Regions from separate parts of the Pseudomonas abyssi genome, predicted to be linked through region 1. Evidence: predicted binding sites of a transcription regulator. Region 1 holds the regulator's gene; each other region holds the start of a gene.

The links. The regulator FliA, encoded in region 1, starts transcription of late flagellar genes. The targets are predictions, from matches to a motif close to CTAAAGTTTNNNNNNNNNNNGCCGNTAA.
Region 2: a site for FliA is predicted at 8,452-8,479, ahead of ASB58_RS06030 (methyl-accepting chemotaxis protein). Genes of this name have one in related genera too.
Region 3: a site for FliA is predicted at 3,521-3,548, ahead of flgM (flagellar biosynthesis anti-sigma factor FlgM). Genes of this name have one in related genera too.

What each region holds. Positions count from the first base shown of each region.
Region 1 is NZ_LMAZ01000001.1:815,500-825,076, reverse strand. It holds gene ASB58_RS03875 (chemotaxis protein CheA) at 1-576, opposite strand, end outside; gene ASB58_RS03870 (protein phosphatase CheZ) at 740-1,531, opposite strand; gene ASB58_RS03865 (chemotaxis response regulator CheY) at 1,553-1,930, opposite strand; gene ASB58_RS03860 (RNA polymerase sigma factor FliA) at 2,150-2,887, opposite strand; gene fleN (flagellar synthesis regulator FleN) at 2,884-3,711, opposite strand; gene flhF (flagellar biosynthesis GTPase FlhF) at 3,744-5,117, opposite strand; gene flhA (flagellar biosynthesis protein FlhA) at 5,178-7,304, opposite strand; gene ASB58_RS03840 (tetratricopeptide repeat protein) at 7,587-8,801, shown strand; gene ASB58_RS03835 (EAL domain-containing protein) at 8,819-9,577, shown strand, end outside.
Region 2 is NZ_LMAZ01000001.1:1,300,410-1,309,986, forward strand. It holds gene hupB (nucleoid-associated protein HU-beta) at 55-327, shown strand; gene ASB58_RS06010 (SurA N-terminal domain-containing protein) at 550-2,439, shown strand; gene ASB58_RS06015 (OprD family porin) at 2,848-4,065, opposite strand; gene ASB58_RS20170 (hypothetical protein) at 4,574-4,933, opposite strand; partial or broken gene ASB58_RS20175 (NADPH-dependent FMN reductase) at 4,960-5,169, opposite strand; gene ASB58_RS06025 (Na+/H+ antiporter family protein) at 5,322-6,641, shown strand; gene ASB58_RS06030 (methyl-accepting chemotaxis protein) at 6,727-8,361, opposite strand; gene rloA3 (retropepsin-like aspartic peptidase RloA3) at 8,661-9,272, shown strand; gene ASB58_RS06040 (DUF2058 domain-containing protein) at 9,329-9,577, opposite strand, start outside.
Region 3 is NZ_LMAZ01000002.1:400,157-409,733, reverse strand. It holds gene ASB58_RS10075 (antitoxin Xre-like helix-turn-helix domain-containing protein) at 1-146, opposite strand, end outside; gene ASB58_RS10070 (MFS transporter) at 438-1,757, shown strand; gene ASB58_RS10065 (flagellar brake protein) at 1,801-2,550, opposite strand; gene ASB58_RS10060 (flagellar protein FlgN) at 2,619-3,077, opposite strand; gene flgM (flagellar biosynthesis anti-sigma factor FlgM) at 3,156-3,482, opposite strand; gene flgA (flagellar basal body P-ring formation chaperone FlgA) at 3,613-4,323, opposite strand; gene ASB58_RS10045 (chemotaxis protein CheV) at 4,432-5,379, shown strand; gene ASB58_RS10040 (CheR family methyltransferase) at 5,413-6,240, shown strand; gene flgB (flagellar basal body rod protein FlgB) at 6,474-6,881, shown strand; gene flgC (flagellar basal body rod protein FlgC) at 6,884-7,324, shown strand; gene flgD (flagellar hook assembly protein FlgD) at 7,342-8,022, shown strand; gene ASB58_RS10020 (flagellar hook protein FlgE) at 8,060-9,457, shown strand.

The sequences.
Region 1 (9,577 bases):
TTCGGGTATCGCCGGCTGTGCAGCGGGGCTGCCGCCGTCGCCGTGCAATGCGTCGAGCAGCTGTTCAAACTCGTCGTCGGTAATGTCGCCGCTGTCAGCTGCGCCGGCTGAAAGCGCAGCATCAGGCTCGGCAGCGGGCGCAGGCTCAGGGGCGGGTTGCGGGGCGGCTGCGGCCTCGTCAGCCGAAGCCGGCTGCGCCAGCTGGGACAAGGCCTCAAGCAATGCGGGATCGGCCGGAGTTGGCTCCTGCCGATCGCGCACCTGATCAAACATGCTGTTGACGGTATCCAACGCCTGCAGCACGACATCCATCAGCTCCGAGGTAACTTTACGCTCGCCCTTGCGCAGGATGTCGAACACATTCTCAGCGATGTGGCAGCAGGCCACCAGCGCATCAAGCTGCAGAAAGCCGGCGCCGCCCTTGACGGTGTGGAAGCCGCGGAAGATGGCATTGAGCAGGTCCATGTCGTCGGGCCGGTTTTCCAGCTCGACCAGTTGCTCGGACAATTGCTCCAGAATCTCTCCGGCCTCGACCAGAAAGTCCTGGAGAATTTCTTCATCCGCTTCGAAACTCATGCACCCACTCCCCTCGGGCGTGTTATCGGTAAACGGCTTGGCGCCACCCAGGCTTGCCTGCTGCGCGCACCGTTGTTATTGAGCGCTGCGGTCCGGCAGGTGCCTGATTTGCCAGCTGTCAGTCGGGCCACGCCGGAGCAAGGCACGGCGACTTCGGCAGGAGTCAGAAGCCCAGACTGGACAGGAGATCATCAACTTCGTCCTGACCGGAAACAACGTCTTCTCTTTTATCGGCATGAATCTGCGGACCTTCACCCTTGGATGAGGTTTTTTTTGTCTCGCCGGCCTCGGCGTGACTGATACCGGTGATGCGATCCACCTGTCCAGCCATGCGCACCAGACTGACAAGGCTCTCTTCGACGTCGTGCACCAGCGTGATCACGCGCTTGATCACCTGACCTGTCAGGTCCTGGTAATCCTGGGCGATCAGAATATCGTTGAGGTGCGCTGACACCTCGGAACTGGTGGTTTCGGTACGATCCAGAAACTCGCCCACGCGACGATACAGATCACGAAATTCATCAGCAGCCATTTCGCGCCGTTGCAGGCGCTGCCAGTCTGCCTTGAGTGCGCTGGCCTGCTGGCCCAGCTCGGACACCTTGGGCGCACTGACCTCGACCAGATCCATGGTGCGGTTGGCCGCCTTGTCGGTCAGTTGAACAACATAATCCAGGCGATCAGAGGCGTCGGAAATCTTGGACGTTTCAGCATCACCGCCCAGGGCATGGGAGGTGTCTATCTGGAAGTTGACAATCGCGTTATGCAGGGCGCGGGTCAGTTGACCGACCTCGTGATACAAACCACGATCGCGCGCCTGATTAATGGCGTGAATCACCAGCAGCGCCTCGGCGAAGTCGCCATTTTCAAGGTGACCAACCAGCTGGTGCGCATTGTCCTTGAGAGAATGTTCGAATTCCTGGGCAGTCGCCTGACCGGGATCCTTGCTCAAAGCCATAACCTGTACCCCGGCTGATTGTTATTTGGGTTGCACCCGCTCGAAAATCTTCTCGATCTTTTCTTTCAGCGCCTGCGCAGTGAAGGGTTTGACGACGTAGCCATTCACGCCGGCCTGCGCCGCCTCGATGATCTGGTCACGTTTGGCCTCGGCGGTCACCATGAGTACCGGCAGGTGCTTGAGCCGATCGTCTGCTCGTACGGCACGCAGCAGATCAATGCCGCTCATGCCCGGCATGTTCCAGTCGGTTACCAGAAAGTCGAAGTTGCCGCTTTGCAGCATCGGCAGCGCCGTGTTGCCGTCATCGGCCTCTGCGGTGTTGGTAAACCCGAGGTCGCGCAACAGGTTCTTGATGATGCGCCTCATCGTCGAAAAATCATCAACGATGAGAATTTTCATATTCTTGTCCAAGTCGACCTCCGTACAAACCAGGATAAGTGCAGGCCTGCACTCCCAAAACCCATTGCCAATGGCCACACAAGCCGTAGAAGAAGCTCTGAGCAGGCCACTGATCTCAATGGCCTGTTCAGATGCGCCCTGTTCAACGCCGGTTACCGCGCCCTGACGGCCATCTGCCAGCCAGGCAATCCGAGCATTGTCCGGATGTTGGCGACAAAATCAATCATTTCGCCAGTTTGTCAGCTTTGCCCGCAGCCGAGCGGCGCACTGGCTATGCAGCTGACTGACCCGCGACTCGCTGACGCCCAGGACCGCACCGATCTCCTTGAGGTTCAGCTCCTCATCATAATACAGCGACAGCAGCAGTCGTTCGCGCTCCGGCAGACCATCGATCGCCTCTACCAGCGCCGCGCGAAACCGCTCGTCCTGCAGACCGCTCAAGGGCTCCTCTCCCCCTTGCACATCAGCCGGTGCCCCGGCCTCCAGCAGGTCGTCGAAACTGAACAGCTTGCTGCCGGCGGTATCGCTCAGAATCGCGTAATACTCCTCCAGGCTCATATCCAGTTCGGCTGCAACCTCGTGATCTTTAGCGTCACGTCCCAATCGCGCCTCGACCGCGCGCATCGCGTCACTGACCATGCGCGTATTACGGTGCACCGAGCGCGGGGCCCAGTCGCCCTTGCGAACCTCATCAAGCATGGCGCCACGAATGCGGATGCCGGCGTAGGTTTCAAAGCTGGCGCCCTTGCCAAAATCGAATTTGCGGGAGGCTTCAAGCAAGCCAATCATGCCGGCTTGCATAAGATCTTCGACCTGGACGCTGGAAGGCAGACGTCCAAGCAGGTGGTAGGCGATACGTTTGACCAGCGGGGCATACTGCTCGACCAGGCGATCCTGCTGCTCAGCCGAGCCTTGTGCGCGTGTATACATGTTCAATCTGCCAGCCTGTGCTGTCATAGACCGGTTCCTGTCGGCTGCACCAGGCGCTCGACAAAGAACTCCAGGTGACCGCGGGGGTTGGCTGGCAACGGCCAGGCATCCACCTTCTGGGCAATGGCCCGAATCGCCAGCGACGCCTTGCTGCGCGGAAACGCCTCGAACACTGCGCGCTGCTTCTGCACCGACTTGCGCACAGCCTCATCAAAGGGAACCGCGCCAACATACTGCAGGGCCACATCCAGAAAACGGTCAGTTACCTTGGTGAGTTTAGCAAACACCATACGCCCTTCCTGCGGCGTGCCCACCATATTGGCCAATACACGGAAACGGGTCATGCCGTGATCGCGGTTGAGCAGCTTGATCAGCGCGTAGGCGTCGGTAATGGAGGTCGGCTCATCGCAGACGACAATCAGCGCTTCCTGCGCGGCGCGGACAAAACTGACCACAGAGTCGCCAATACCGGCGGCGGTGTCCACGACCAGCACATCGATGTTGTCGCCAATTTCACTGAACGCCTGAATCAGACCTGCGTGCTGTTGCGGGCTGAGGCTGACCATGTTGGCGGCACCGGAGGCGGCGGGCACGATGCGAATGCCGCCGGGGCCGGTGACCATGACATCGCGCAGGTCACATTTGCCTTCGAGCACATCGGCCAGCGTCGCCTTGGGTTTGAGACCGAGCAGGACGTCGACGTTGGCCAGGCCAAGGTCAGCGTCCAACAGCACGACGCGCCGCCCCATGTCGGCCAACGCCAGACTGAGGTTGACCGACACGTTGGTCTTGCCGATGCCGCCTTTGCCGCCGGTGACTGCGATAACCTGAACCGGGTGATTGCTGCCCATCTGCGCTTGGTACCTTGTCTGTTTAACTTAACTTAGCCTGCCCGCTGGCCGTGCATCATACCGGCAAACACATCTGCCATGGCCTGATCCGCCGGCGCTTCGTTGCCTGCCATGCTGACCGCACGACTGACCAGCTGATGGCCCACGGCCTTGCTCAAATCGTCCGGAATCCGCTGGCCATCTGCCAGATAGGCTACCGGCAAACCCTGCTCCATAGCCAGCCCCAGTGACTCTCCCAGCGTAGCTGCTTCATCAACCTTGGTCAGGATACAACCAGAGAGGCCGCAGGACTTGTAATTGTGATAGGCCGCTTTCATCACCCGATGCTGACTGGTCGCTGCCAGCACCAGCAGATTGCGCACCTGACGCCCCTGCTGGGCCAGTGCATCCAGCTGCCCACGCAGGTAGGGATCATTCGCCTGCAGGCCTGCGGTGTCGATCAGCACCAGGCGTTTGCCGGCAAAGTCGGCCAACACGTCGCTGAGGTTCTGCTTGTCGTCAACCACCTTGACCGGCACGTTGAGAATCCGCCCCAGGGTGCGTAGCTGTTCGTGCGCGCCAATCCGGTAAGTATCCATGGTCACCAGCGCAACATGCTGGCTGCCGTGCTTGAGCACATAACGGGCGGCCAGCTTGCCAAGGGTCGTCGTCTTGCCGGCACCGGTAGGGCCAACCAGAGCGATCACACCGCCGGCATCAATGGGCTCTTCGCGCAGCACCGGGACGCGATGCGCCAGGTGCGCCAGCAGCATGCGCCAAGCTTGCCGTACGTCACTCACGTCAGAAACCTGACGCAGCAATCCCTGGCAGACATCAGCCGGCAGCCCCATCTGCGTCAAACGACGCCAGAGACCAGCCTGCTTGGGCTTTTGCTGATTCAGTTGGCCCCAGGCCAGGCCACCCAGCTGGGATTCGAGCATCTCGCGCAGCCCCGCCAGCTCGGCGCGCATGGCACTGAGCCCGGCGCTGTCGGCTTCAGCCGCCGGCGCCGGGGTCGCAGCCTGAGCACGGCGCGGTGCCGCCTGCGCGGCGGGAGCCGGTTCGGTCGGCTCCTGAATCAGTCGATCCAGCAGCTCGCGCGCCTCGGCAGAGCCCTGACGGGCGGCGTGGCGGGTGCTGTCACCAAACAGCTGGCGGTTGACCAGCGGCTGATCGTGGGACGCCATCTGGCCGTCCTCCAGCTCAGCGCGGGCCGCAACAATGCGCTCCTGGGTCTTTTTCAGCTCCTGGTCCAGACCGGGCGTCGGCGCGCTCAGGCGCGGCGCCTCGTAATCCAGCGCTGCCGTCAGCTCGACGCCGCCAGCCACCCGACGGTTGGCAATGATGGACGCATCGGCACCCAGCTCATCGCGGACCAGCTTCATCGCCTGACGCATATCGGCGGCAAAGAAACGTTTGACTTTCATGGCTGACCTCGTCGCTTAACGGTCATCTGCCGCAGCAGATGCCTCAATCATTCGGTGCTGCTAGTTCTGGCCAACCGTCGCAATGATGGTGACCTGCTTGCTGTCCGGTATTTCCTGGTAGGACAGTACATGGGCTCCGGGCGCCGCATAGCGGACAAACTTGGCCATCATCATGCGAATCGGCCCGGCCACCAGCAGAATCGCCGGCTTGCCCTGCACCTCCTGCCGTTGTACCGCGTCGGACAGCGAGCGTTGCAGCTTCTCGGCCATGCCCGGCTCCAACAACATTCCGTCATCAGCGCCCTGCCCGGCCTTCTGCAGACTCTGTAGCAACATCTGTTCCAACCTGGGTTCCAGAGTGATCACAGGCAGCTCGGAGTCAAGCCCCACAATGCTTTGCACGATGGAGCGTGACAGCGCGACCCGCACGGCGCCAATCAGCGCGCCGGTATCTTGACTCTTGCCCGAGTTGTTGGCGATGGCCTCGGCGATGGTGCGGATATCCCGCACCGGCACCTGCTCCTGCAGCAGCCCCTGCAGCACCTTGAGCAGGTTGGAGACCGAAATAAGGCCCGGCACCAGCTCCTCGGCCAGCTTGGGCGAGGCCTTGGCCAGCACCTGCATCAACTGCTGCACCTCTTCATGGCCAATAAGCTCATGCGCGTGCTTGTGCAGAATCTGGTTGATGTGGGTCGCCACCACGGTACTGGCGTCTACCACGGTGTACCCCAGCGACTGGGCCTGGTCCTTCTGCGATGCCTCGATCCACACCGCGTCCAGGCCAAAGGCCGGGTCCTTGCCGGCAATACCCTTGATATCGCCAAACACCTGACCGGGGTTGATCGCCAGTTCGCGGTCCGGGTAGATCTCTGCCTCGGCCACGCTGACACCCATCAGCGTCAAGCGATAGGCGTTGGGCGCCAGATCCAGGTTGTCGCGGATATGTACCGACGGCATCAGAAAGCCCAGGTCCTGCGACAGTTTTTTGCGCACGCCCTTGATACGCGCCAGCAGCTGCCCACCCTGATTACGATCCACCAGCGGGATCAGACGGTAGCCCACCTCCAGCCCGACCATATCCACCGGGGTAACGTCGTCCCAGCCCAGCTCGCGGGTTTCCGGCGCCTGCACGGCTGGCAGTTGTGCCTGTTTGCGCTCGGCTTCGACCTCTTCTTCGGCCTTTTCCTTCTGGCGCTTTGCGATAAACCAGGCGCCACCGGCAGCGATAGCACCCAGGCTCAGGAACGAAAAGTGCGGCATGCCGGGGATCAGGCCCATGACGATCAGAATCGCCGCAGCAACTGCCAACGCCTTGGGTGAGGCGAACATCTGACGCTGAACCTGCGCGCCCATGTCCTCGGAAGTGGAAACACGGGTCACCATGATGGCCGCCGCAGTCGACAGCAGCAGCGACGGAATCTGCGCCACCAAGCCGTCACCGATGGTCAGCAGCACATAGATGCGGCCTGCTTCGGCAAACGGCAGGCCATGCTGCGCCATACCAATAGCCAGACCGCCAAGCACGTTGATAAACAGAATCAGCAGACCGGCAATGGCATCGCCGCGGACGAATTTGCTGGCACCGTCCATGGAGCCGTAGAACTCGGCTTCCTGCGCCACTTCCCGGCGACGGGTCTTGGCCTGCTCCTGATCGATCAGGCCGGAGTTCAAATCGGCATCAATGGCCATCTGTTTGCCGGGCATGGCATCCAGGGTGAAGCGCGCGCTAACCTCGGAAATCCGCCCCGCGCCCTTGGTGACCACCACAAAGTTAATGATCATCAGGATGGCGAACACCACCAGACCGACAACATAGTTACCGCCGATCACCACCTCACCAAAGGCCTGAATTACCTTACCGGCCGCGTCGCCACCCTCGTGCCCGTACAGCAGCACCACGCGGGTAGAGGCCACGTTCAGCGCCAGACGCAGCAGCGTGGAGATCAGCAGAATGGTCGGGAATACCGCAAAATCCAGCGGCCGTAGTGCGTAGGCGCAAACCAGCAGCACCACCAGCGACAGCGCGATATTGAAGGTAAAGAACACGTCCAGCAAAAATGGCGGGATCGGCAGCATCATCATGCCGAGCATCACCAGCAGCAGCACCGGAATCCCCAGGCTGCCGTGACGCAGCCCGGCCAGATTGGTCCGCATGTTGCCCATCAGTTGCGCACGATCAACAGCCATTGGCAGAAGTGTCCCCGAATCAAATATTTGACGCTATTCACATACTTGTCGGGGACTACGCAAAAAGCGTTCCAGCTCTTCGGCAACCTGTCGCCATTCGATGGAACCCCATCGACAAAACGACTGTCTATTTGCCATCATGCATGGGCTGCGCGGGCTTTCTGATAGACTGACCACCGCTGCAATGGCAAAGGATGGCCACAGGCGCACAACGCCTGTTCTTCAGCCTTTGCCCGGCAGCGCCGTCTCGACAGAGGCCGCTCGCCACCTCACCAGAGAGAGATGATGCGGATCCACACTACCGTGCTGTTGGTGCTCGCCATAGCGCTTGGCGGCTGTCAAACGCTGTCCGACCGGAACAACGTTCTGAGTCGCTCGGGTGAAGCCATCAAAACGCAGGCTCAGAAACTGGCAGACCTGGCAGCCAACATGACTGGCGACCCGCAGGCTGAAGCACGGCATGCTGAAGTCGAAGCGCTATTCGACCAGGCCTACATTGACCCGCTGACCCGCTACCTGAACAACCATACCGACGACCCCGACTACCGCGACTACCTGCCTGTGGTGCGCGCAGAAAGAGACAGTCGCTGCCGCGCTATCGCCTATCGCTACAACAGCCAGCCGGCCACCCGCGACTCGCTGCAGCGCCTTGAGGCGGGCTACGCGTTTTCCTGTCCTGAGGTGGTCAATGAGTTTGCCAAGCGCGTGCCAGCAAGCGCCGCATCCGACGAGCATACAGCTGCCGCAGGATCGCCTGCCGCAAGGTCGCCCGGCGCAAGCAACACCGGCAACACAGCGCAGACCGGCAGCTCCGCCCAGGCGCAGGAGTGCTATCTGCTGTTCGCGATCAGAAACTACCAGCAGGCCGAATCGATCTGCCGCACCGCAGCCAACGCGGGTGACGCCAAAGCCCGACATCACCTGGCCGCCATCAGCAACAGCAACGGCAATCAGACCGAGGCGCTGCGCTGGGCTCGCCTGGCAGCCGATCAGGGGCAGGCCAATGGTCAACTGCTACTCGCCGAGCTGCTCAAACCGCAAGCCCCCGAGGAAGCCTTTGGCTGGCTACAGAAAGCCGCCGCCCAGCAGCTGCCCGAGGCCCACTACCAACTGGCGCAGGCCTATCAGCAAGGCCAGGGCACCGCGGCCGACCCGGGACGCGCCGAAAGCCAGCTGCGCCAGGCTGCCGCGGCCGGCTACCTGCCAGCCATGCTTGCCCTTGGTATCGACAAGAACGGCACAGCCGCTGGACGATACTGGCTGGAGCAGGCCGCCGAGCGCGGCTCCGCCGAAGCGCAATACCGCCTGGGGCTGGACTACCTGCGCGGCACAGGTGGCCCGGAAGACCCGCAAACCGCCTACGTCTGGCTGAGCCTGTCACTGGTCAATGGTGAACAGCGCGGCAAGCGCTATCTTGAACAACTCTCGGGGCAGCTGGACAGCACGCAGCTGGCCGCCGCTCGCAACCAGATACAACGCCGCCTCAATAGCCGCTGAACACCGGAGCCAAGGGAATGCTGCCAGTCAAACGCGCGATCATGATCCTGCTCAGCCTGATGGTCGCGCTGGTACTGGTAGTCAGCTGGCTGATGGCAAGCGCGAATCTGGAGTTCGCCGAAAAAGCCATGGCGCAGCTGCGCCAGCGCCAGATTGCCGACACCTTCTATGCCAACCTCGACCGCATCAACGCCCACCACCGCCTGATGGCGCAAAGCACCGCAGGCCTGGCCCGCGCCGGCGCCCTGATGCCGCGCCTGGGCGAGGAGCTGGACGACAGCCTGCGCCGAGCCCTGCAAGACTTCCCCGACACCCACGGCAGCACCCTCTGGTACGCCGATGGTGCCCTGCCCGCTCGCTACGCCTACCGACAGGGCCAGCGCCTTGCCGTGACCGACGTCCCGGGCGCAGAACAAGTACAGCTGCGTGCGTGGTTCCAGCGCCTGCGAGCCGCCAACAAGGCGACTGACAGCGACCCGAGCCAGAGCTGGACCGCGGCCTACTACAAGGACAGCATCAGCAGCGTCGTGATCAGCCACGCCGCTTTAATCACCAACAGCGCAGGTATGCCGATCGGCCTGGCCGTCACCGACTGGCTGGCCGACGACATCATTCGCACCATCAGCCGGGTCGAAGTCACGCCCGGTACCTTTGCGTTCCTGCTGGACCACGCCAACCGCAACCTGTCCAGCCTGTCCGCCGCAACCGATCAGGCGCAGGCACAACCCTTGATCAACGCCGTGATTGATCTCCAGCTGGGCAACCAGCTGGAGCCT
Region 2 (9,577 bases), 480 kb from region 1:
CCAAAAGCTTACATAATGACTAACTACTCGTTGAACTAGATAAGGGGACTTAGAGTGAACAAGTCTGAACTGATTGATGCCATCGCTGCATCCGCTGATATTCCTAAAGCTGCTGCCGGTCGTGCTCTGGACGCCGTCATCGATTCCGTTACCGGTGCACTGAAGGATGGTGATTCCGTGGTATTGGTAGGTTTCGGTACTTTCGCCGTGAAAGAGCGCGCTGCTCGCACTGGTCGTAACCCGCAGACTGGTCAGCCGATCGAAATCAGCGCAGCCAAGATTCCCAGCTTCAAGGCTGGCAAGGCTCTCAAGGACGCCGTTAACTAATAGCGTCCCTGATCTGATGGCATGTCCGCGCTTGCGTTGACATGCATGCGGGACCGGTGACCTGGCGGCCTGAGACGGCATCACAATCCGGTTCCGACAGTTAGCAGAAAGGCGCATCACCTCGATGCGCCTTTTTTGTTGGGCAAAACAAAAAAGACGACGCCGATGTCGGTGGCAATCCTGGGCCTTAAAGTCGCAGCTAGCAGACAAGATTTCGGGGGAATGATGCTGCAAACAATGAGGGACAATGCGCAAAGCTGGGTCGCCAAGGTGATCGTAGGCGTCATTGTGCTGATTTTCGCGTTGACCGGATGGGAGTCCATCAGCCGTTTTACCAGCGATGCCGAGACGGCGGCCGAGGTCAACGGGCAGGCCATCTCCAAGCTTGAGCTGGAACAGGCCGTGGCGCTGCAGAAGCGTCAGCTGATCCAGCAGCTGCAACAGATGGGCAACCAGTTTGATCCCAGCATGATCGATGACGCATTCCTGCGCACCTCCGTGCTGGATGGCCTGATCGAGCGCGCGGTTCTGCTGCAGGGCGCCGAAGAGGCCGGTTTCCAGATTTCCGATCAAATGATCGATCAGCTGATTCTGTCCACGCCGGACTTTCAGGTCGACGGCAAGTTCGATGCCAACCGCTTTGATGTGGTTATCCGCAACATGGGCATGCCTTCGCGCATGGCGTTCCGCGACCTGGTGCGTCAGCAGCTGATGATTACCCAGTATCGCAACGGCTATGAAGCGACCGCGTTCGCCACTCCGCAGGAGCGTCAGCAACTGGTCGCGCTGGAAAATCAGACCCGTGATTTTGCGGTGATCGATATCCCGGTCGGTGATGTGAATGCCGAGGTGTCCGATGAAGAAATCGAAGCGTTCTACAACGAGAACGCCAGCCAGTTCATGACCCCGGAGCAGGTGGTTCTGGAGACGCTGACGCTCAAGCGGGCCAGCTTCTTTGATCAGGCCCAGGTTGACGAGCAGGCCGTTGAAGAGATGTATCAGCGTGAAATCGGCAACCTGGCCGAACAGCGCCGTGCCTCGCACATTCTGGTAGAAGTGGCTGATGACGATGCTGCAGCCAAGGAAAAAATCGAATCTGCTGCTGCCCGCATTGCGGCTGGTGAGGACTTTGCCACTGTTGCGGCTGACGTCTCCGACGATACTGGCAGCTCGCGCGATGGCGGTGATTTGGGTTACATCGTCAAGGGCAGCTTTGATGATGCCTTCGATGAAGCGCTGTTCGCGCTGCAGCCGGGTGAAGTGTCCGCTCCGGTACGCAGCAGCTACGGTTACCACCTGATCAAGCTGACCGATCTGAAGGCGCCTGAGGTGCCGACGCTGGAGTCCATGCGTGAAGAGCTGGTGCAGGAGCTGAAGGTTGAGCAGGTTGAACGCAGTTTTGTTGAGGCGTCCCAGGAGCTGGCCAATCTGGCCCATGAGGCGCCTGATCTGGCCGAGCCTGCTGCGGCGCTGGGCTTGACTGTGGAAACCCTGGGGCCGGTCGAGCGTCTTGGTGGTGACGGCCTGGCCGCCAACCCCAAGGTAATGAACGCTGCCTTCAGTGACGATGTCCTGAAAAATGGCTTCAACAGCGAGCTGATTGAGCTGGATGCCGATACCGTTGCCGTTGTGCGCGTCAAGGAGCATCTGGAACCCGCCCAGCGTCCGCTGGCGGATGTCAGCGCCGAGATTCGCGAGCAATTGGCCTACAACAAGGCGGAGCAGGCTGCCGCAGAGCGTGCCGAGGCCTTGGCTGAGGAGCTGCGTGAGCAGGCGTCTGACGCCGATGCGGTAGCAGAGCGTCTGGCCGCGCAGTGGCAGGTACACGAGGCGGCAAGCCGCGCTGAAAGTGATATCGAGCCGGCGTTGCTGCGACAGGTGTTCGCACTGCCCAAGCCCAGCGCCGAACAACCGGTTTATGCCAGTCTCAAGAAGCCGGCCGGCGGCTACTGGCTGGTGTCGCTGCGTGGTGTCGCCACGGCTGAGGACGTGCAATCAGCCGCTGGCTCGCCGGATCAGTACGCACTGTTCGTTGCCGGTCAGTCTGGCGAGCAGGACTTCGCTGCTGCCCAGCAGCAACTGCGCACTGAGGCAGACATTGAACGTCACTGACGTTGAGTGCGTTCACGGAAAAAGGCGCTTCGGCGCCTTTTTTTTGTGTCTGACGCATGGTGGTTTGCATGCGTGAGCAAGCCGCAGTGTACCTGACACTTCGTCGGTGAGCTGGCCTGGCCAAACAGCTGGGAGACGACATGAATGCGTCAGCGCGCGTTCTGTTGGTTCGAGCAAAGCTTGCTGTGAGGGTGCTGAAGAGGCGCAGCGCGGACACGCCTCTGACTCAGTCCGCTCTACAGGTTGGCGTGCTCGCTGGGGCCATGCGGTGTTGTTTGGCGCGACATGGAGGTCGGGGCGTGTTTGCAGGCTGGGTGACGCGCCATAAAAAAAGCCGACACCGCATCGGGGAGCGGTGTCGACTCAAATCCAGGCTGTCTCTGGGGGGCTTGCCTGGATGGAGCGGAGCTATTTCAGGGCAAAGCTGTAGCTGAGGATCAGCCGGTTTTCGTCGATGTCGCGGGTTGCGTCCGAGCGCACCATGGCGTTACGCCAACGCACGGCGAGGTTCTTGAAGGTGCCGCTTTGCACCGTGTAGCTGACGTCGATATCGCGTTCCCATTCGCTTCCTTCGCTGCCGCCAACATCAAAGTTGTCACCACTGACATAACGGGTGAAGGCGCTCAGGCCGGGGATGCCCAGCGAGGCGAAGTTGATGTCGTAGCGTGCTTGCCAGGACTTCTCGTTGGCCCGGGTAAAGTCGAGGATCTGCACATAGTTGACGACGTAGGGGTCGGTCTCGGCCAGGTAGGGGAAGGCGGTATCGCCGTCGCTGTACTGATAACCAAGGCGGAAAGTGTGTGCGCCTGTGGCCGCAGACAGGGTGACCGAGGTCAGCTCGTTGTCGATATCCAGTGGCTGGTTGCCATCGTCGCTGGTGTCGAACCACGCCAGGTTGGCGCCCAGCTTCCAATCGCCTACCGGTTGGTTGTGAATCAAGTTGATCAGATTCTGGCCGTAGACGTCCTGCAGTTCAGCTCGCCATAGACCGACGGTCGTATTCTTGCTGTTGAAGGCGTAGGTGCCGCCCAGGAAGTTGAAGCGATCGGAGGCACCGCCGACGGTGGAGCGGATATCTTCGCGGTTGCTGCTGTTGCGGTAGTTGACCTCGCGCAGTTGCCCGGCCTGAATGTCCAGATTCTCGATCTCGCTGACCGAGAGGCTGGCACCGGTAAAGCTCTGGGGCAGTAGTCGCGAGTCACCGGAAGACACTACGGGCAGCTTGGGCATCAAGCCGCCCACCTTGAGCACGGTGTTGGACATCCGCGCCTTGACCGCAGCGGTTGCCTCGCTGTAGCTGTCTTTGCCTTCGTCGCCGAAACTGTTGGGCAGCAGGCCCGAACCAGCGCGCTGATCGTCCGAATCAAGCTTCAGGCCTAGGCCTGCGTAGACGTCGACACCAAAGCCGATAAAGCCCTCGGTGTAACCGGATTCGGCCTTGAAGATGAAGCCCTGGGCCCATTCTTCGGCTTTGGATTGGGCGCCGGGGTCGCGGAAATCGCGGTTGAAGTAGAAGTTGCGCAGCTGCAGTGAGGCGCTGGCATCATCGGCAAAACCGGCGGCCTGGGTGTGTCCGCAGGCAAGCGCTGCCGCGACGGCGAGCGCGAGAGGCGTCACATGCTTCATTGTTATTCTCCTGATGTGATTTGGGTGGCGCGGATAAAATAAAACATGCGGCTCGTTCCTTGGCCTTACGACCATGGTCGAACTGTCATCAAACTGTCTTGTCGCGGTTGCCGGGGAGGGGGCTGCAAAGCCTTGATCTTGAGCTGTGGCGCCGCCTCGTGGCGGCGGCGCCTGACTTTAGTCTAATAGGCTGGGGAGGCGCTCAAGAATGCGTCTGCGGCGTTGCGTCTCTGCCAATAGAAAGACTATTGGCTGCGCGCCGCGCTTTGCAGCTGCACGCTTGAGCTCTGGCAGAGGGCGCGTGGAGTTGATCAGCGCTGCTCTAGGGTCTGTTGCCGTTTCGTTCACCCGCCTGCCGAAAAATGGCCCCGGCCCTGCGGGTTGCGCCTGTAAAGCCGCCACTCCGCGTCGCTCGTCGTTTATTTGGAATGACCAAACTACGTTCCTCTCTCCTTGATTGCCGGCTTTACAGGCAGCAACAGACGGGAGAACGAAACGGCAACAGACCCTAGGACATGCCGTTGGTAAATGCCGGAATGCTCATGTCGATCTGCCCGCGGATACCGCCCAGTGCGCGGCTGTAGTGCAGCAGAATATCCAGGTTGTAGGCCAGCCGGTCACGCAGGCGCTGATCACTCTCGGATTCGGCTTCTGCACCGTTGAGTACGTGGTTTACGTCACGCACGATCAGATGTTCAGGGATGTAGCATAAGCGGCAGTTCTTGTAGCTCGACGCCCGCAGCTCGCTGATCGGAAAGGCGCCGCCAACACCGGCGGAGACGCTGCCCAGCATTGCCGGCTTGTGGGCCAGTTGCGCTTTGCTGGCATAGAGGAATTCTTGATGGCCGGGCAGGCCATGCCGTGCCACTCCGGTGCAAGGATGATGACCGCGTCGGCTGCGCTGAGCAGCTGTTCATGCGCGGGCCAGGCATCTGCGTTCTCACCGGGCCACAAGGGGAGTGGTTGCTTGCCAAGGTCAATGACTGACACGGCGTTTGCATCCAGGCCATGCTGGCTGGTCAGTGTCTGCTTGATGAAATGGGCGACCTTGCTGGTTTGGCTATCACTGCGGCTACTGCCGGCGACAATGGCGACATTCTGCATGGGGAGTCCTGTTGGTTGGCTGGAGTCATACTGTACAACGTGTTGGCGGCCTTTGGTCAGCGGCTTTTGACAGGGGCGGGCGAGTGGGGCAGAGTACGCGGCCTTCGGGGCGCCGAATCGGTGCCAACGCCTGTTTGCTGGGAGAGTCCGCGATGAATGCTGTGGTGGCGGCGGTAGCCGTGATGCTGGTTCTGAGTCTGTGCCGGGTGCACGTTGTCGTCGCCCTGATCATCGGCGCGCTGACCGGCGGTTTGCTGGGCGGACTGGGGCTGGAAACCACCCTGAGTACCTTTCAGGCGGGTTTGGGCAAGGGTGCTAATATCGCCTTGAGCTATGCGCTGCTGGGTGCCTTTGCAGTGGCGATTGCCAAGTCCGGGCTGGCCCATGCGCTGGCTGACAAGGGCTTGTCCCTGGTCGACAGCCGACGCGACAGCGGTGGAGGCTTGCTCAAGCTGATGATGCTGCTGGTGTTGCTGGCGGTGGCTATTTCTTCGCAGAACATCCTGCCGATTCACATTGCGTTTATTCCGTTGCTGGTACCGCCGCTGCTGTTTGTCATGGCGCGTCTGCGACTGGATCGCCGAGCGGTTGCCTGTGTGCTGACGTTCGGTCTGATTACGCCCTACATGTTTCTGCCGGTCGGCTTTGGCGGCATCTTCCTGAATGACATCCTGCTGGCTAATGTGGCTGAAAGTGGTGCTCCGATTGAAGGGGTGAACGTCATGCACGCCATGGCGCTGCCCGCGCTGGGCATGCTGGCGGGCCTGCTGGTGGCCGTGTTGGTCAGCTATCGCAAGCCGCGCGATTACGATCAAAGCCTGATCAGCGAGGTGGAGCGCACCGGAACCCGCTACAACAGTCTGTCACTACTGGTGGCGCTGGTTGCAGTGGCAGCCGCCTTCATCATTCAGCTGTGGCTGGACTCGATGATCATGGGCGCACTGGCGGGGTTCGTTATCTTCTCGCTGTCCGGCGTCGTACGCTGGCGAGAAGCAGATGATGTCTTCACCGAAGGCATGAAGATGATGGCCATGATCGGCTTTATCATGATTGCCGCCGCCGGCTTTGCCGAGGTCATGCGTGAGACCGGGGCCATCAAAACGCTGGTCGACAGCTCGGCCGCGATGATTGGTGACAATCGCGCGCTGGCGGCGCTGTTGATGTTGCTGGTCGGCCTGCTGATCACCATGGGCATTGGCTCATCGTTCTCGACCATTCCGATTATTGCCGCGATTTACGTGCCGCTGGCCATGCAGCTGGGCTTTAGTCCGGCTGCCATCGTTGCCCTGGTAGGCACTGCCGCAGCACTGGGTGATGCTGGCTCACCCGCCTCTGACTCGACTCTGGGTCCGACGGCTGGTCTGAATGTGGATGGGCAGCATAATCACATTTGGGATACCGTGGTGCCGACGTTCCTGCATTACAACCTGCCGCTGATTGCCTTTGGCTGGTTGGCGGTGCTGGTGCTTTAGACCCGACGCAGCCAACACGGCTATCAGCTAGCCACAAAAAGCCCCTGAACAGAGCAATCTGTTCAGGGGCTTTTCTCTGTGCTGCTTACACCCGGAAGCGCTTGACCAGTTCATCGATCTGCCGGCCCAGGCTGGCCAGGTGTTGACCTGCCTGGGCGGTTTCACGGGCGCCGTCGGTGGTTTCGCGGGCCAGTTCAGCCGCCTCGGTAACGTTGCGGTTGACGTCTTCGACCACGGTGGACTGCTGCGTGGTGGCGCTGGCGATTGATGCGTTGAGAGCCACCAGTTGCTGCATGGACTGGGCGATCTGCTCCAACGCTGCGCCTGCTTCGTTCACCTGCTCGACGCTGGCCTGCGAGTGACGGCTGCTCTCATTGATGACGCTGACCACCGTCTGGGTGTTGGTCTGCAGCTTGCTGATCATGTTGTGGATTTCTTCGGTCGACTGCTGGGTACGTTGCGCCAGGTTGCGTACCTCATCGGCCACGACGGCAAAGCCGCGACCCATCTCGCCAGCACGGGCGGCCTCAATGGCGGCGTTGAGGGCGAGCAGGTTGGTCTGTTCGGCAATGTTGCGGATCACATCCAGTACCGAGGTGATCTCCTGCGCATCGCTGGACAGGGTTTCCATGTGTTCGACAGCGGTGCTGACGCTGCTCGAGAGCTGATTGATTTCGACGATAGTGCGATCAACCTGAGCGCGACCGTTGTCTGCACCCTGATTGGCCTTTTCAACCTCTTCGGCGGCAGCGTTGGCGTTCTGCGCAACGTCCTGCACGCCGTAGGTGATTTCATTGATGGCGGTGGCCATCAGTTCCATCCGCTCGGACTGGCGACTCATGTCACGCAGGCTGTTATTGCTGATCTCATCGAGCTGATGGCTGGAGCTGATCAGTTGACGTGCGCTGTCGCCGAGCTGCTGAATGATGTCGCTCAGGTTGCGGTTGAAGCGATTGAAGTAATACGCAATCTGCGACAGCTCGTCCTTGGCATCGTCATCCAGGCGGCGGGTCAGGTCCGCCTCGCCACTGGCGACATCACGCATGGCGTTGACGATCTTGTCCAGCGGTTGCGAAATGCTGCGACCGATAATGAACAGCAGCAGGAACATGGCCAGAATGACCACCGCGCTAAGTATGACCGAGCTGATCAGGGCGGCGCGGAACTTGGCCTGCATGGCGTCAACATAGATGCCCGTGCCGATCATGTAATCCCAGGGTTTGAAGTGCTTGAAGGCGGCGATTTTGGCAGAGCCGTCTTCTTCGCCCGGCTTGGGCCAGGAGTATTCGAAGCTGGCGGTGCCTTTGCTGCGTGCGAGCTGGACCATTTCCGAGATGACGTTGACGCCTTCGGTGTTGCGCATGGTGGTCAGGTCAGTGCCAACGGTTTGCGGGGCCAGTGGGTGCATGATCATGATGTTGTTCATGTCATTGACCCAGTAGTACTCGTTGCCGCTGTAGCGAACTGCGGCCAGGGCGGCCAGCGCCTGCTGTCGAGCCTGCTCGCCGGTCAGCTCACCGTTCAGTTCTTTCTGGTGATAGAAGGCCATGAGGTCGTGGGCCACCTCGACCAGATGGGTCGCCTTGGTGATTTCCGCTTGGCGGATTTCCTTGTGCAGGTGGGAGAGAGAGAGCCCTTCGGCAGTGAGGGTACTGACCAGTGCAATAATCAGGATCAGCCAGATCCGCTGGCTGATACGAATGTTGCGCAACAGCTTCATTTACAACCTCCACCCGCTGAGTGAAATATTTCTTGTTATGCCTGCAGCCGCGCTGGCAAGGTCCTTCGAGCGCGTTACAGTGTTATCAGGGTGTCGGCTGAATACGTCAAAACCTGAGCGGTAATTTTCCGTCACCTGTGATGGCGATTTGACTCCAAGCGGGCAGGGGTTGCAACCCACAATGCATTTCTGTGATCTTTTCTTATAAAACACAGCGCGTATTGCCAGCAGCGCTGGTATAAACGCGCCGGGCCATCAGGCGATGGCCTATTCGCTGATTTTGTTGATAAGGGTTTCTCATGCGGTCAATGTTCAAGGTGGTTGGTCTGTGCGCAGGTCTGCTGTGCACGCTTACGGCAGGCTCAATGGCGCAGGCCGATGAACCGCGGGTGGTTGGCTGGATTGAAAAGGGTTTGATTCTGCCGGAGTACACGGCGGTGAAGATCAAGGTCGACTCCGGCGCGCTGACGTCCTCCATGCATGCAGTCAACATGGAAGAGTACAGCCACCGCGGCAATGACTGGGTGCGTTACGACGTGCCTGTTGAGGACGTGGATACCGGGGAACAGGTGACCCTGCACTTTGAGCGCCCGGTATTTCGTCGCATTCTGGTGCGTGGGGCAGGTGGCTCCGAGCGTCGTCCGGTGGTGAAAATGTCCATCTGCCTCGGCGACCAGGTGTACGAGGAGCAATTTTCTCTGCGTGACCGCGGTGAGATGAATTACCCGGTACTGATTGGCCGACGCACCATCGCGCATATCGGGCTGATCGATGTCTCCGAGACCTTCATGCACAAGCCCAACTGCTCGCAGGAGCAGATGGATGAAGAGCGTCGCCGTCAGCAGCAGCGCGAGCAAGAGGGTGCTGACAACGAGACAGACCCGAGCGGCGAGACGGACTCCCAAGCCTGATAGCAAAGAGGGGCTACCCAGTCAGGCAGCCCCTCTTTTCATCTGACTTCGCTCGCTTACCACATCAGGTCATCGGGAATCTGATAGGCGGCGTAGGGATCATCCTCATCCACTGCCTGCTTGCTGACCTCGGCCACATGTACCGGCCAGTGCGGCGCGCGTTCGCGGACCTTCTCCGCCACCTCTACCGGAATCAGCACAAAGCCGCCCGACAGACGGGTGATGGCCAGACGGCCACGGCTGAGCAGGCCGAACTGCTCTTCGGTCACGTGGATCTTCTTGATCTTGTTCTTGGCGACGAACTG
Region 3 (9,577 bases), on a different contig from region 1:
CGGGCGCGGCTGATGGTGCTGCGTGATACCCGCAGAATATTGCCGGCCTGCTCGGTGCTGGTTTTCCATTTGCCCAGGATGTTCAGCGCGGTGCGCAGACCAACCAGGGCCATGTCTTTCTTTGCGGCGGCGGGTGCTGTGGTCATGGCGATGCCCGTTGAGGTGCTGGTGTTGCTCCATATTGCGCCTGCTGAGACGTAATATCAAATTTTGTGTCTTGAGAGGTTGGTTGGCGCACGGTTCACTGCGGAACGCGCGCTACTATTGTCTGTCCACAAATGCAGTGCTGCCGAATCCGTGTCTACAGGCGCTGTTTCATGTAGATTCGGCTACTCTTGGTAGGCGCTGATCTTGCCTGTATCGTGCTCGGCCGGAGTGCCGGGTTGGCAGGCCGGTGTTTAATCGCTTTCATGTACTGCAATCGCTACGGAGTTTGGATGTCTCGCGCGCTTACGGCCTTTTCCTCATTGTATTTCGCTACCTTGCTGATGCTGCTGGGCAGTGGTCTGTTGGGTACCTATCTGGGGCTGAGACTGGCGGCCGAAGGCGTCAGTGAGCTGTGGATCGGTCTGTTGATGACCGGTTATTACGCAGGCCTGGTGGCGGGGGCATCGATCGGGCACCGGCTGATCGCCCGGGTGGGGCATATCCGGGCTTTTGTCGCCAGCGCAGGGGTGGTCACCGCGTCGGTAATGGGGCATGCGCTGACGGAGTCGGTGCAGGTATGGCTGGCGTTGCGAGTGCTGGTGGGCATGGCGATGATGTGTCAGTACATGGTGCTGGAAAGCTGGTTGAACGAGCAGGCCGAGTCGCATCAGCGCGGTATGGTCTTCGCCAGCTATATGGTGGTGACCTTTTTGGGCTTGGTATTGGGGCAGGTGGTGTTTGCGCTTCAGCCGGATCTGGCGATCGATCACCTGCTGTATGTGGCGATGTGTTTTTCCCTGTGTCTGGTGCCGGTGGCAACCACCCGTCAGATTCACCCGGCGCCGCTGCATCCAGCGCCGCTCAAGGTAAAACTCTTTGTACAGCGTATTCCTCAGGCGCTGACAACCATTGCGGTGGCGGGGCTGATGCTGGGCGCCTTTTACGGCATGGCACCGGTGTTTGCAGGTGCGGTCGGGCTGAATAACTCCGAGATTGGTATGTACATGGCGGTCACCATTTGCGCGGGTCTGGCGGCCCAGTGGCCGGCCGGCTGGTTGTCTGATCGGGTTGATCGTAGCCAGCTGATCCAGCTCAATGCGATGGTGTTGACGGCGGTCTCGGTGCTGATGGCCATCGGCTTCATACCGGGCGGGGCGCTGATTTTCCTGACTGCGCTATTCGGGTTGATGGTCTTTACCCTGTATCCGATGGCGGTGGCGCTGGCTAACGACCACGTTGAGCCCGATGACCGGGTGCCGCTGTCGGCGATGCTGCTGGTCACCTTTGGCTTGGGTGCCAGTATCGGCCCGCTGCTGAGCTCGGCAATGATGAAGCTGTGGGGGCCAAGCATGCTGTACATCTTTATGGCCGCCTGCAGTGCCATTCTGGTATTCCGTGTGCGAGCTGATGCGGTTACCGGCGAGAATCTGGTCGAGGCAGCGCCGCTGCAGTTCATGCCGGCAGCCGGTAACCTGGCTAGCTCACCACTGGCGGCAGCTATCGACCCTCGCGTTGATGAGCAGGCGGTAACCGATCAGATGACGGATGAGGACGCGGCGGCGCCTGCTGCGCCTGAGGAAGTGGCAGAGGACGATCACCTGCCAGGGTGATGATCCTCTGTTGACGCGGGGTGGGTCTGAGCGTTTAGAGACCCTAGAACAGGTCTTCCTTCTCCAGACGACGGGCCTCGCGCTGCAGGTAGTTGACGAAGCGATCAATGCTGCGCTGCGCCAGCGCGCTGGGTTGCTTGAACATCAGGCCGACGTGGGTCTCGTTGGCTTCCTCTCGAAAATGCACATGGCGCACTTCGGCGGCTACTTCCACTCGCCCGGCATCGGGCAGGTTGAGGATGGCGGGTGTATACAGCTCGCCAGCTGTCAGGGAGCGGCTCAGATCCCCCTCCAGGCGCACCTTGCAGCCGGTAGCTGACAGGTCCATCAGGTAGGCGGTAAAACGCCGCTGGCGCTCTGGATGTGCCAGCTCGATGGCGATATCGGCTGTGCGCCGGACGCTCGCCCGAAAGGCACCGCGTTTCTGATGGTAGTGCATCTCGTCTGGTACGCCGGTGGCGTACGCCGGGGCATCTTCCAGTTGCACCTGGGTGGCGCCGGGGCAATGCCAGCGCATGTGAATACCCTCATGCCAGGCGTCGATGCGGAAGGATTCGCCCTGGCTGGCGTATCTGTCGCCCTCTCGGGGGATCATTTCATCGATCCACAGCTCGGCCTGATCGGTATCAAGCTTGACGATAAAGCTCTGAAACTTCTGGCTGCGGTCGGTAAAGGTGATGGTCAGCGGGTCGCGGCTTTGCATTAGCGTCTTGAGCAACGCCATGATTTCGACCTGGGCTCGGATTTCGCGGGGCGGCTGTGGGCCAGCTTCTTGTGAGAATAGGTTGGACACGTCTGCTACTCAGTTTTTGCAATATTTTGATAACTATACACAGCGTGCTGGCACCTTGGCATGTGTGATCAGGCTTTGGTGAGGTCGCGCGTCTGGCCGCTGCGGCTGGCGTTGCCCAGCTGGTCATATACGCCAGCACTGGGTTCGCCTTGGTTGCGCAGCAGGTCCAGCAGTGAACGGGTTGCGTGCTGACTGTGGCGGACCAGGCGGGCGTTGCGGTCGTTGGCCTGCTGGCACGCGGTCAGCGCCTGGAGGAACGCCTGATAGGCCGCGGAGAGGGCGGCGTCGTGCTGAGCGGTGATGTGGTCAGCCAGGTCGCCCAGCTGCAGCTGGTGCTGCTGGCAGTAGGATTTAATCTGCTGGTCATGACGGACCAATTGCTCGGCGTAGGGGCGTTTGGCGTCAAGAATCTGTTCCAGGTTGCCGATATCCTGACCGGTCAGGGCGTCACGCTCCTGGTCAAGCAGCGCCAGATAGGCCTGGCAGTCTTGTTCGGCTTGCTGAAAGTGCGGGTGCAAGGGGTGCATGACCTGCCTCCTGGCTGCGCGTTAATTAGATGCTGCAGCCAAGAATACAGGCACGGAGGGCGCGGTGACTACTGGCTGTCAGCCTTCCAGGTTCAGCAGCTTGTCGGCAATGCGGCTGCTGTCCGGTTTGTAGCTGCCATCGGCAATGGATTGGCGCAGTTGGCTGACGCGCTCGCTGTCGACCTCAGGCAGGTCGCGGAGCTTCTCTTCGATCGCCTGCAGTTGCTGCGCCTGGGCGCTCAGGTTGACCGAGGAAGGAGCGTCGTTCTTTTCTGCCTGTTGCGCTGCAGTATCGGTAGTGCGATCGGTTACGGCGCCGGCTTCGCGCTTGGCGGTGGCACTGCTGGCTTGGCTGTTACGGCCGACACCATTGGCTCCGTTGGGCGAGTTGAAGTCGATGACCATGATAAATTCCTCAAGCTGTTAAATCTTCTCTAACCGCTGTAACGGCAGCGCAAAGGAAAACTTTAGGGAAAATTTGTGTGACGACGATCACAGCCCTGAAGGGCCCGAGTATACCCGTTTTGTCGGTGCATCACATGCCGGCCTCAACTTGGCCGGGCCCCGTGACGCGCGCGCGGATGACCCGGTTCGAACGGCTATTGCGCACGCGAATCTGCTCTCCCTGGGTACCGTCCTCCAACGCTTCTCCCGGCATTTTTACCGACACGCTGCTGTTGCCGGCGCTGATCACTACCTTGTCGCCACGCCGCACAATGCGGTTGTTCTCAAGCTGGGTATAGCTCAACACGCTGTCGGCCGAGACATTGCGCTTGAGTTGCATGCCAATGGCCTGGGCCGGGTCAAGCAGGTAATTGCTGCCCAGCAGGCCGGTGTCACGTTCGGCCAGGTGTACATCGTCGGCGCCAACCACGGAGCCGCGTGACAGTGGGCGGGTACTGACTACCACCGGTTGAAACAGGCTGACCTGGGCCGGCACAAACAGCCGCCAGGGGGAGGGCGCAGTGCAGCTCACGCGCACGGTGACGCGACCGACCGGTGTGGCGGGGCTTTCAAGGCTTGCACTGAGCGCGTCGTCATTACACAGCGGCAGACGCAAACGGTGATCCAAGCGACTAAGCTGTATCTCATGACGCGCTTGCAGGCCGCTACTGGCGACATGTTCTTGTACTTGCTGTTCAAGAAAGTCGCGGGTGGCGCCGATAAGCTGATCGATGAGCGGGTTTGCGTGGAGGCTGGCGGAAAAAAAGATCGCCAATGCCGCGCACCCAGTGATAAAACGCATACAATTACCTACATTCCTGATGTGTGGTGCGTGTCGGATTGCTGTCGCTTGCAGGCAGGTCCTGCAGGAAACATGCCGCATCACCGTGTTGACGATGAGGAGCAGCCCATGGCTGGTGTGATGGATTCAGTCAATCAGCGGACGCAGCTGGTTGGGCAGAACCGACTCGAACTGCTGCTGTTTCGCCTGGCGGGCAATCAGCTGTATGGCATCAACGTTTTCAAGGTCAAGGAAGTATTGCAGTGCCCGCGTCTGACGGCCATGCCCAAACTGCACCCGGTGGTGCGGGGGGTCGCTCACATCCGCGGAGGCACCTTGCCGATCCTTGACCTCAATCGTGCGACCGGTGGCCCGGGGCTGGATAATCTGGATACCGCCTTTGTGATCATCACCGAGTATAACTACAAGGTGCAGGGTTTTCTGGTGCGTTCGGTCGAGCGCATCGTCAACATGAACTGGTCTGAAATCCATCCGCCGCCAAAGGGCACCGGCCGCGAGCACTATCTGACCGCCGTCACCCGGGTCGACAATCAGATGGTTGAGATCATCGATGTGGAGAAGGTGCTGGCCGAGGTGGTGCCGACCAACGAAAATGTCTCTGCCGGTGTGGTGGACGCTGATACCCAGGCTGAGGCTGTGGCCCGGCGGGTGCTGATCGTTGACGACTCCTCCATTGCGCGCAAGCAGGTGACGCGCTGTCTGCAGGAGGTGGGTGTCGAAATTGTGGCGCTCAACGATGGTCGGCAGGCGCTGGACTGGCTCAAGGCCCGGGCCGATGAAGGGGAGGATGTGAGTCAGAGCTTGCTGATGATGATCTCCGACATCGAAATGCCCGAGATGGACGGTTACACGCTGACCGCCGAGGTGCGTAACGATCCGCGCCTCAATCGTCTGCACATCATGCTGCACACCTCGCTGTCCGGGGTGTTCAACCAGGCGATGGTGAAAAAGGTGGGGGCGGACGATTTTCTTGCCAAATTCAAACCGGATGACCTGGCCCAGCGTGTCATCGCTCGTCTGCACCTGCTGCGTGAAGGCGGTGCTGGTGAAGGCTGACAGCTTGAACTCAACAACTACAAGGCAGACTTCGTGACTTTGGCGAATCAGGATTTTCAGCTGTTTCGGGACTTTCTGGAAAAGGCCTGTGGCATTGTGCTGGGCGACAACAAGCAGTATCTGGTCTCCAGCCGCTTGAACCGCCTGCTGGAACAGGAAGGCATTGCCAACCTCGGCGAACTGGTCAAGCGTATTCAGGCGCAGCCGCGGGGCGGGTTGCGTGAATCGGTGATCGATGCAATGACCACCAACGAAACCCTGTGGTTTCGCGATGTGTATCCTTTTGAAGTGCTCAAGACGCGGCTCATTCCCGAGTTCATCAAGCAATCGCCAGGGCAGCGCCTGCGCATTTGGTCGGCGGCCTGTTCCTCCGGGCAGGAGCCGTACTCGCTCAGCATGGCCATTGACGAGTTTGAACGGGCTAATCTGGGGCAGCTGCGCGGCGGCGCGCAGATTGTCGCAACCGACCTGTCTGGCGGCATATTGAATGCAGCCAAGAGTGCCGAGTACGATAGCCTGTCGGTAGCCCGGGGGCTGTCGCCCGAACGACTGAATCGCTATTTTGACCAAAACGGCCCTGGCCGCTGGACCGTCAAGACGCCGATTCGCAACCGGGTTGAGTTTCGCGCGATGAATCTGCTGGATAGCTACTCCATGCTCGGCAAGTTCGACTTTGTGTTTTGCCGCAATGTGCTGATCTACTTTTCGGCAGACGTGAAGAAGGACATCCTGCGCCGCATTCACGCCACACTCAAACCAGGCGGCTACTTGATGCTCGGCGCCTCCGAGGCTCTGAACGGCCTGCCCGAGCTGTACCAGATGGTGCAGTGCAGCCCGGGGATCGTCTATAAGGCGCGTTGATTCGCGCCTTGTGGTTATCCGCTTCCCCTTCCTTGTTTTCCCTCCTTGCCGCTTGCCGCTCCTGTTGCCGGCCTGCCGGTGCTATTGCCGTTTGCCGGTAAGCCTTTGCCGCTTTTCTGGCGCGCTGTTTTCTATCTCTTTGAAAAATAGATGATTTTATATTTGGCACGGCGATTGCTTTGTCATGCCCAGTGACAGCTTTTGGTCAGTTGGCCGAAACGAGGATGGGTGCGATGAGTATCAACTTTGACAATGCGTTGGGCATACACGAGCAGGCGCTGCGTTTTCGCGGTCAGCGGGCAGAAGTGCTGGCCAACAACATTGCCAACGCCGAAACCCCGAATTACAAGGCGCGAGACCTCGACTTTGCCGCCGCGCTGGCAGCGCAGCAGGGCGAAGGTGAAAGCGGCTCGCTGCCGATGGCGCGTACCGATGCCCAGCACATTGCCATCGATGGCTTGATCGACCAGGTCGCAGGGCTGCGTTATCGCAACGCGCTGCAGCCGGCGGTGGATGGCAATACGGTGGACTCGGAGGTCGAGAAGGCCGCCTACACCCAGAACGCCATCGACTTCCAGGCCAGCTTCACCTTCCTCAACAGCAAGTTCAAAGGGCTGATGACAGCCATCAAGGGAGAGTAAGCATGTCCCTCGACAAGGTATTTGATATCGCCGGGTCAGGCATGAGCGCGCAGTCGCTGCGCCTGAACACAGTGGCCAGCAACATCGCCAACGCCGAGACCGTCTCCAGTAGCGTTGATGAGACCTACCGCGCGCGCAACCCGGTGTTCGCCACCATTTTCAACAGTCAGCAGGCCACCGGTGGCTCGCTGTTCAGCCCGGATCAGCAGGCAGGCGACGGCGTGTCGGTGCTCGGCATTGTCGAGTCCGATGCCACGCTGGAGCCGCGTTATGAACCGGACCATCCGATGGCCAATGAAGACGGCTATGTGTATTACCCGAATGTGAATGTAGTCGAGGAGATGGCCAACATGATGTCGGCGTCGCGGTCCTATCAGACCAACGTGGAAGTCATGAATACCGCCAAAACCATGCTGCAGCGCGTTCTGACGCTGGGTCAGTGAGCGGAGAAAAATAGACCATGAGCATTAGCAATGTTGCAACCGGTGCCAGCGCGCTGGACCAGTATCAGATCGACTCCGACCGGTTCGCGACCGGGGATGAGTTGGGCAAGGATCAGTTTCTGGAGCTGCTGGTGGCGCAGATGAATAATCAGGATCCGCTTTCGCCGCAGGAAAACGGCGAGTTTATCGCTCAGCTGGCCCAGTTCAGCACGGTGGAGGGCATTGGCAATCTGAACACCTCGATGGAGTCGCTGCTCAGCGGCTACCAGTCATCGCAGGCGTTGCAGGCATCGTCCCTGGTTGGTCGCACGGTGATTGTGCCGGCCGATCAGGCGGTGGTGGATACCGAGGCGGGGCTGGAAGGTCAGCTGGCGCTGCAGAAGAACAGCACCAATGTGTTCGTCAACATTTATGACGATGCGGGCAGCCTGGTGAAAACCATCAACCTGGGTAGCCAGGAAGCGGGCATGCATGACTTTACCTGGGATGGTACCGACGCCAGCGGCAACCTGGCCGAGCCCGGTATCTACACCGTCGAGGCCATGGCGTCGATTGATGGCAAGAACACCCAGATGGCCACCCTGTTGCCAGCCAATGTCGACAGTGTCTCGCTGGGTGCTGGTGGTAGTGGTGAAATGCTGTTGAACGTGGCGGGCCTTGGCAGCATCAGCCTGTCCAACGTCTACGCAATCAAATAAGTGTCGTCCGACATACTGTAGGTGAGGAGATAAAACCATGGCTTTCAATATCGGCTTGAGTGGTATCCGGGCGGCAGCATCCGATCTGAATATCACTGGTAACAACATTGCCAACGCCGGCACCGTCGGCTTCAAAAGCTCGCGCGCCGAGTTTGCTGATGTGTACGCCGCGTCGGTGCTCGGTTCCGGCAGCAATGCCACCGGCAGCGGTGTGGCGCTGGCGAACGCGGCGCAACTGTTCAATCAGGGCAACATCAGCTTTACCGAGAACAGCCTGGACCTGGCTATCAACGGTAACGGCTTCTTTGTGACCAGTAACAACGGCGCGATCAGCTACACCCGTGCCGGCTATTTTGGTACTGATAGCGACGGCAACATCGTCAACAATGCCGGTGAGCGTCTGCAGGGGTTTGCGGTTAACGCGGTGACCGGTCAGATCAATCAGGGGGTGCAGACCGACCTGCGCGTCGACACCCGCTCGGCTGATCCGAATGCCACCACCGGTGTCGTGTCGACGCTGAACCTGAACTCCACTCAAACTCGTCCGACCGTCTGGACCCAGCAGTATGACGCGGCGTATGCGGCGTCCATCGCCACGGCGGCGGATCCGGCCAACCCGACGGCGGCCGAGATTGCCACTGCCGAGGCAGCGGGTCAGGCAGCGGCGGCAACCACCTTTGATCCGACCAACTCGGCCACCTACAACAGCTCTACTTCGGTCACCATTTACGACAGCCTGGGTAATTCCCATGTCATGACCAAGTACTTCGTCAAGAACGACGCCAATAGCTGGGACATGTATGTGCTGATCGATGGTCGGGATGTGCAAAGTGGTGTCGAGGCATCTGATCCTGCCTTTGACCCAACCACCACCACGCGCTATGACGTCGACTTCAACAGCGTTGGTGAGCTGACTACCAACCAGCCCTTTACCCTGACCGGCTGGGTGCCGCTGGATAGCGAAGGTCAGCCCACGGGGGCTGATTCCCCGGTCAACAACCTGACCATCAACCTGACTGGTTCGTCGCAATATGCCTCCAGTTTTGCGGTGACTGCGGTCAGCCAGGACGGTTTCACCACCGGTGAGCTGGCTGGCCTGGAAATTGACGATGCTGGCCTGCTGGTGGCCCGCTACACCAATGGCCAGACTCGCGTCCAGGGTCAGGTGGTATTGGCAACCTTTGCCAACCAGCAGGGGCTGACGCCGCTGGGTAATACCGCTTGGGCTCAGTCCTCGGCGTCGGGGGAGCCGGTGATCGGCGCGCCGACCACAGGTACCCTGGGCGGCATTCAGTCCGGTGCGCTGGAAGAGTCCAACGTGGATATTTCCGAACAGCTGATCAACCTGATCGTGGCGCAGCGTAACTACCAGGCCAACGCCAAGACCATTCAGACCGAAGATGCGGTGACCCAGGCGATCATCAACCTGCGCTAAGCGCGCAGGCGATAACGCCAACAGGGCGGCAATGCCGGCAAAAGGATTTGCCGGCATTGCCGCTTTTGTTTTTTATAACCTGCTGAAAATAAACAACAAAATACTATTTTCAAGGGTTGG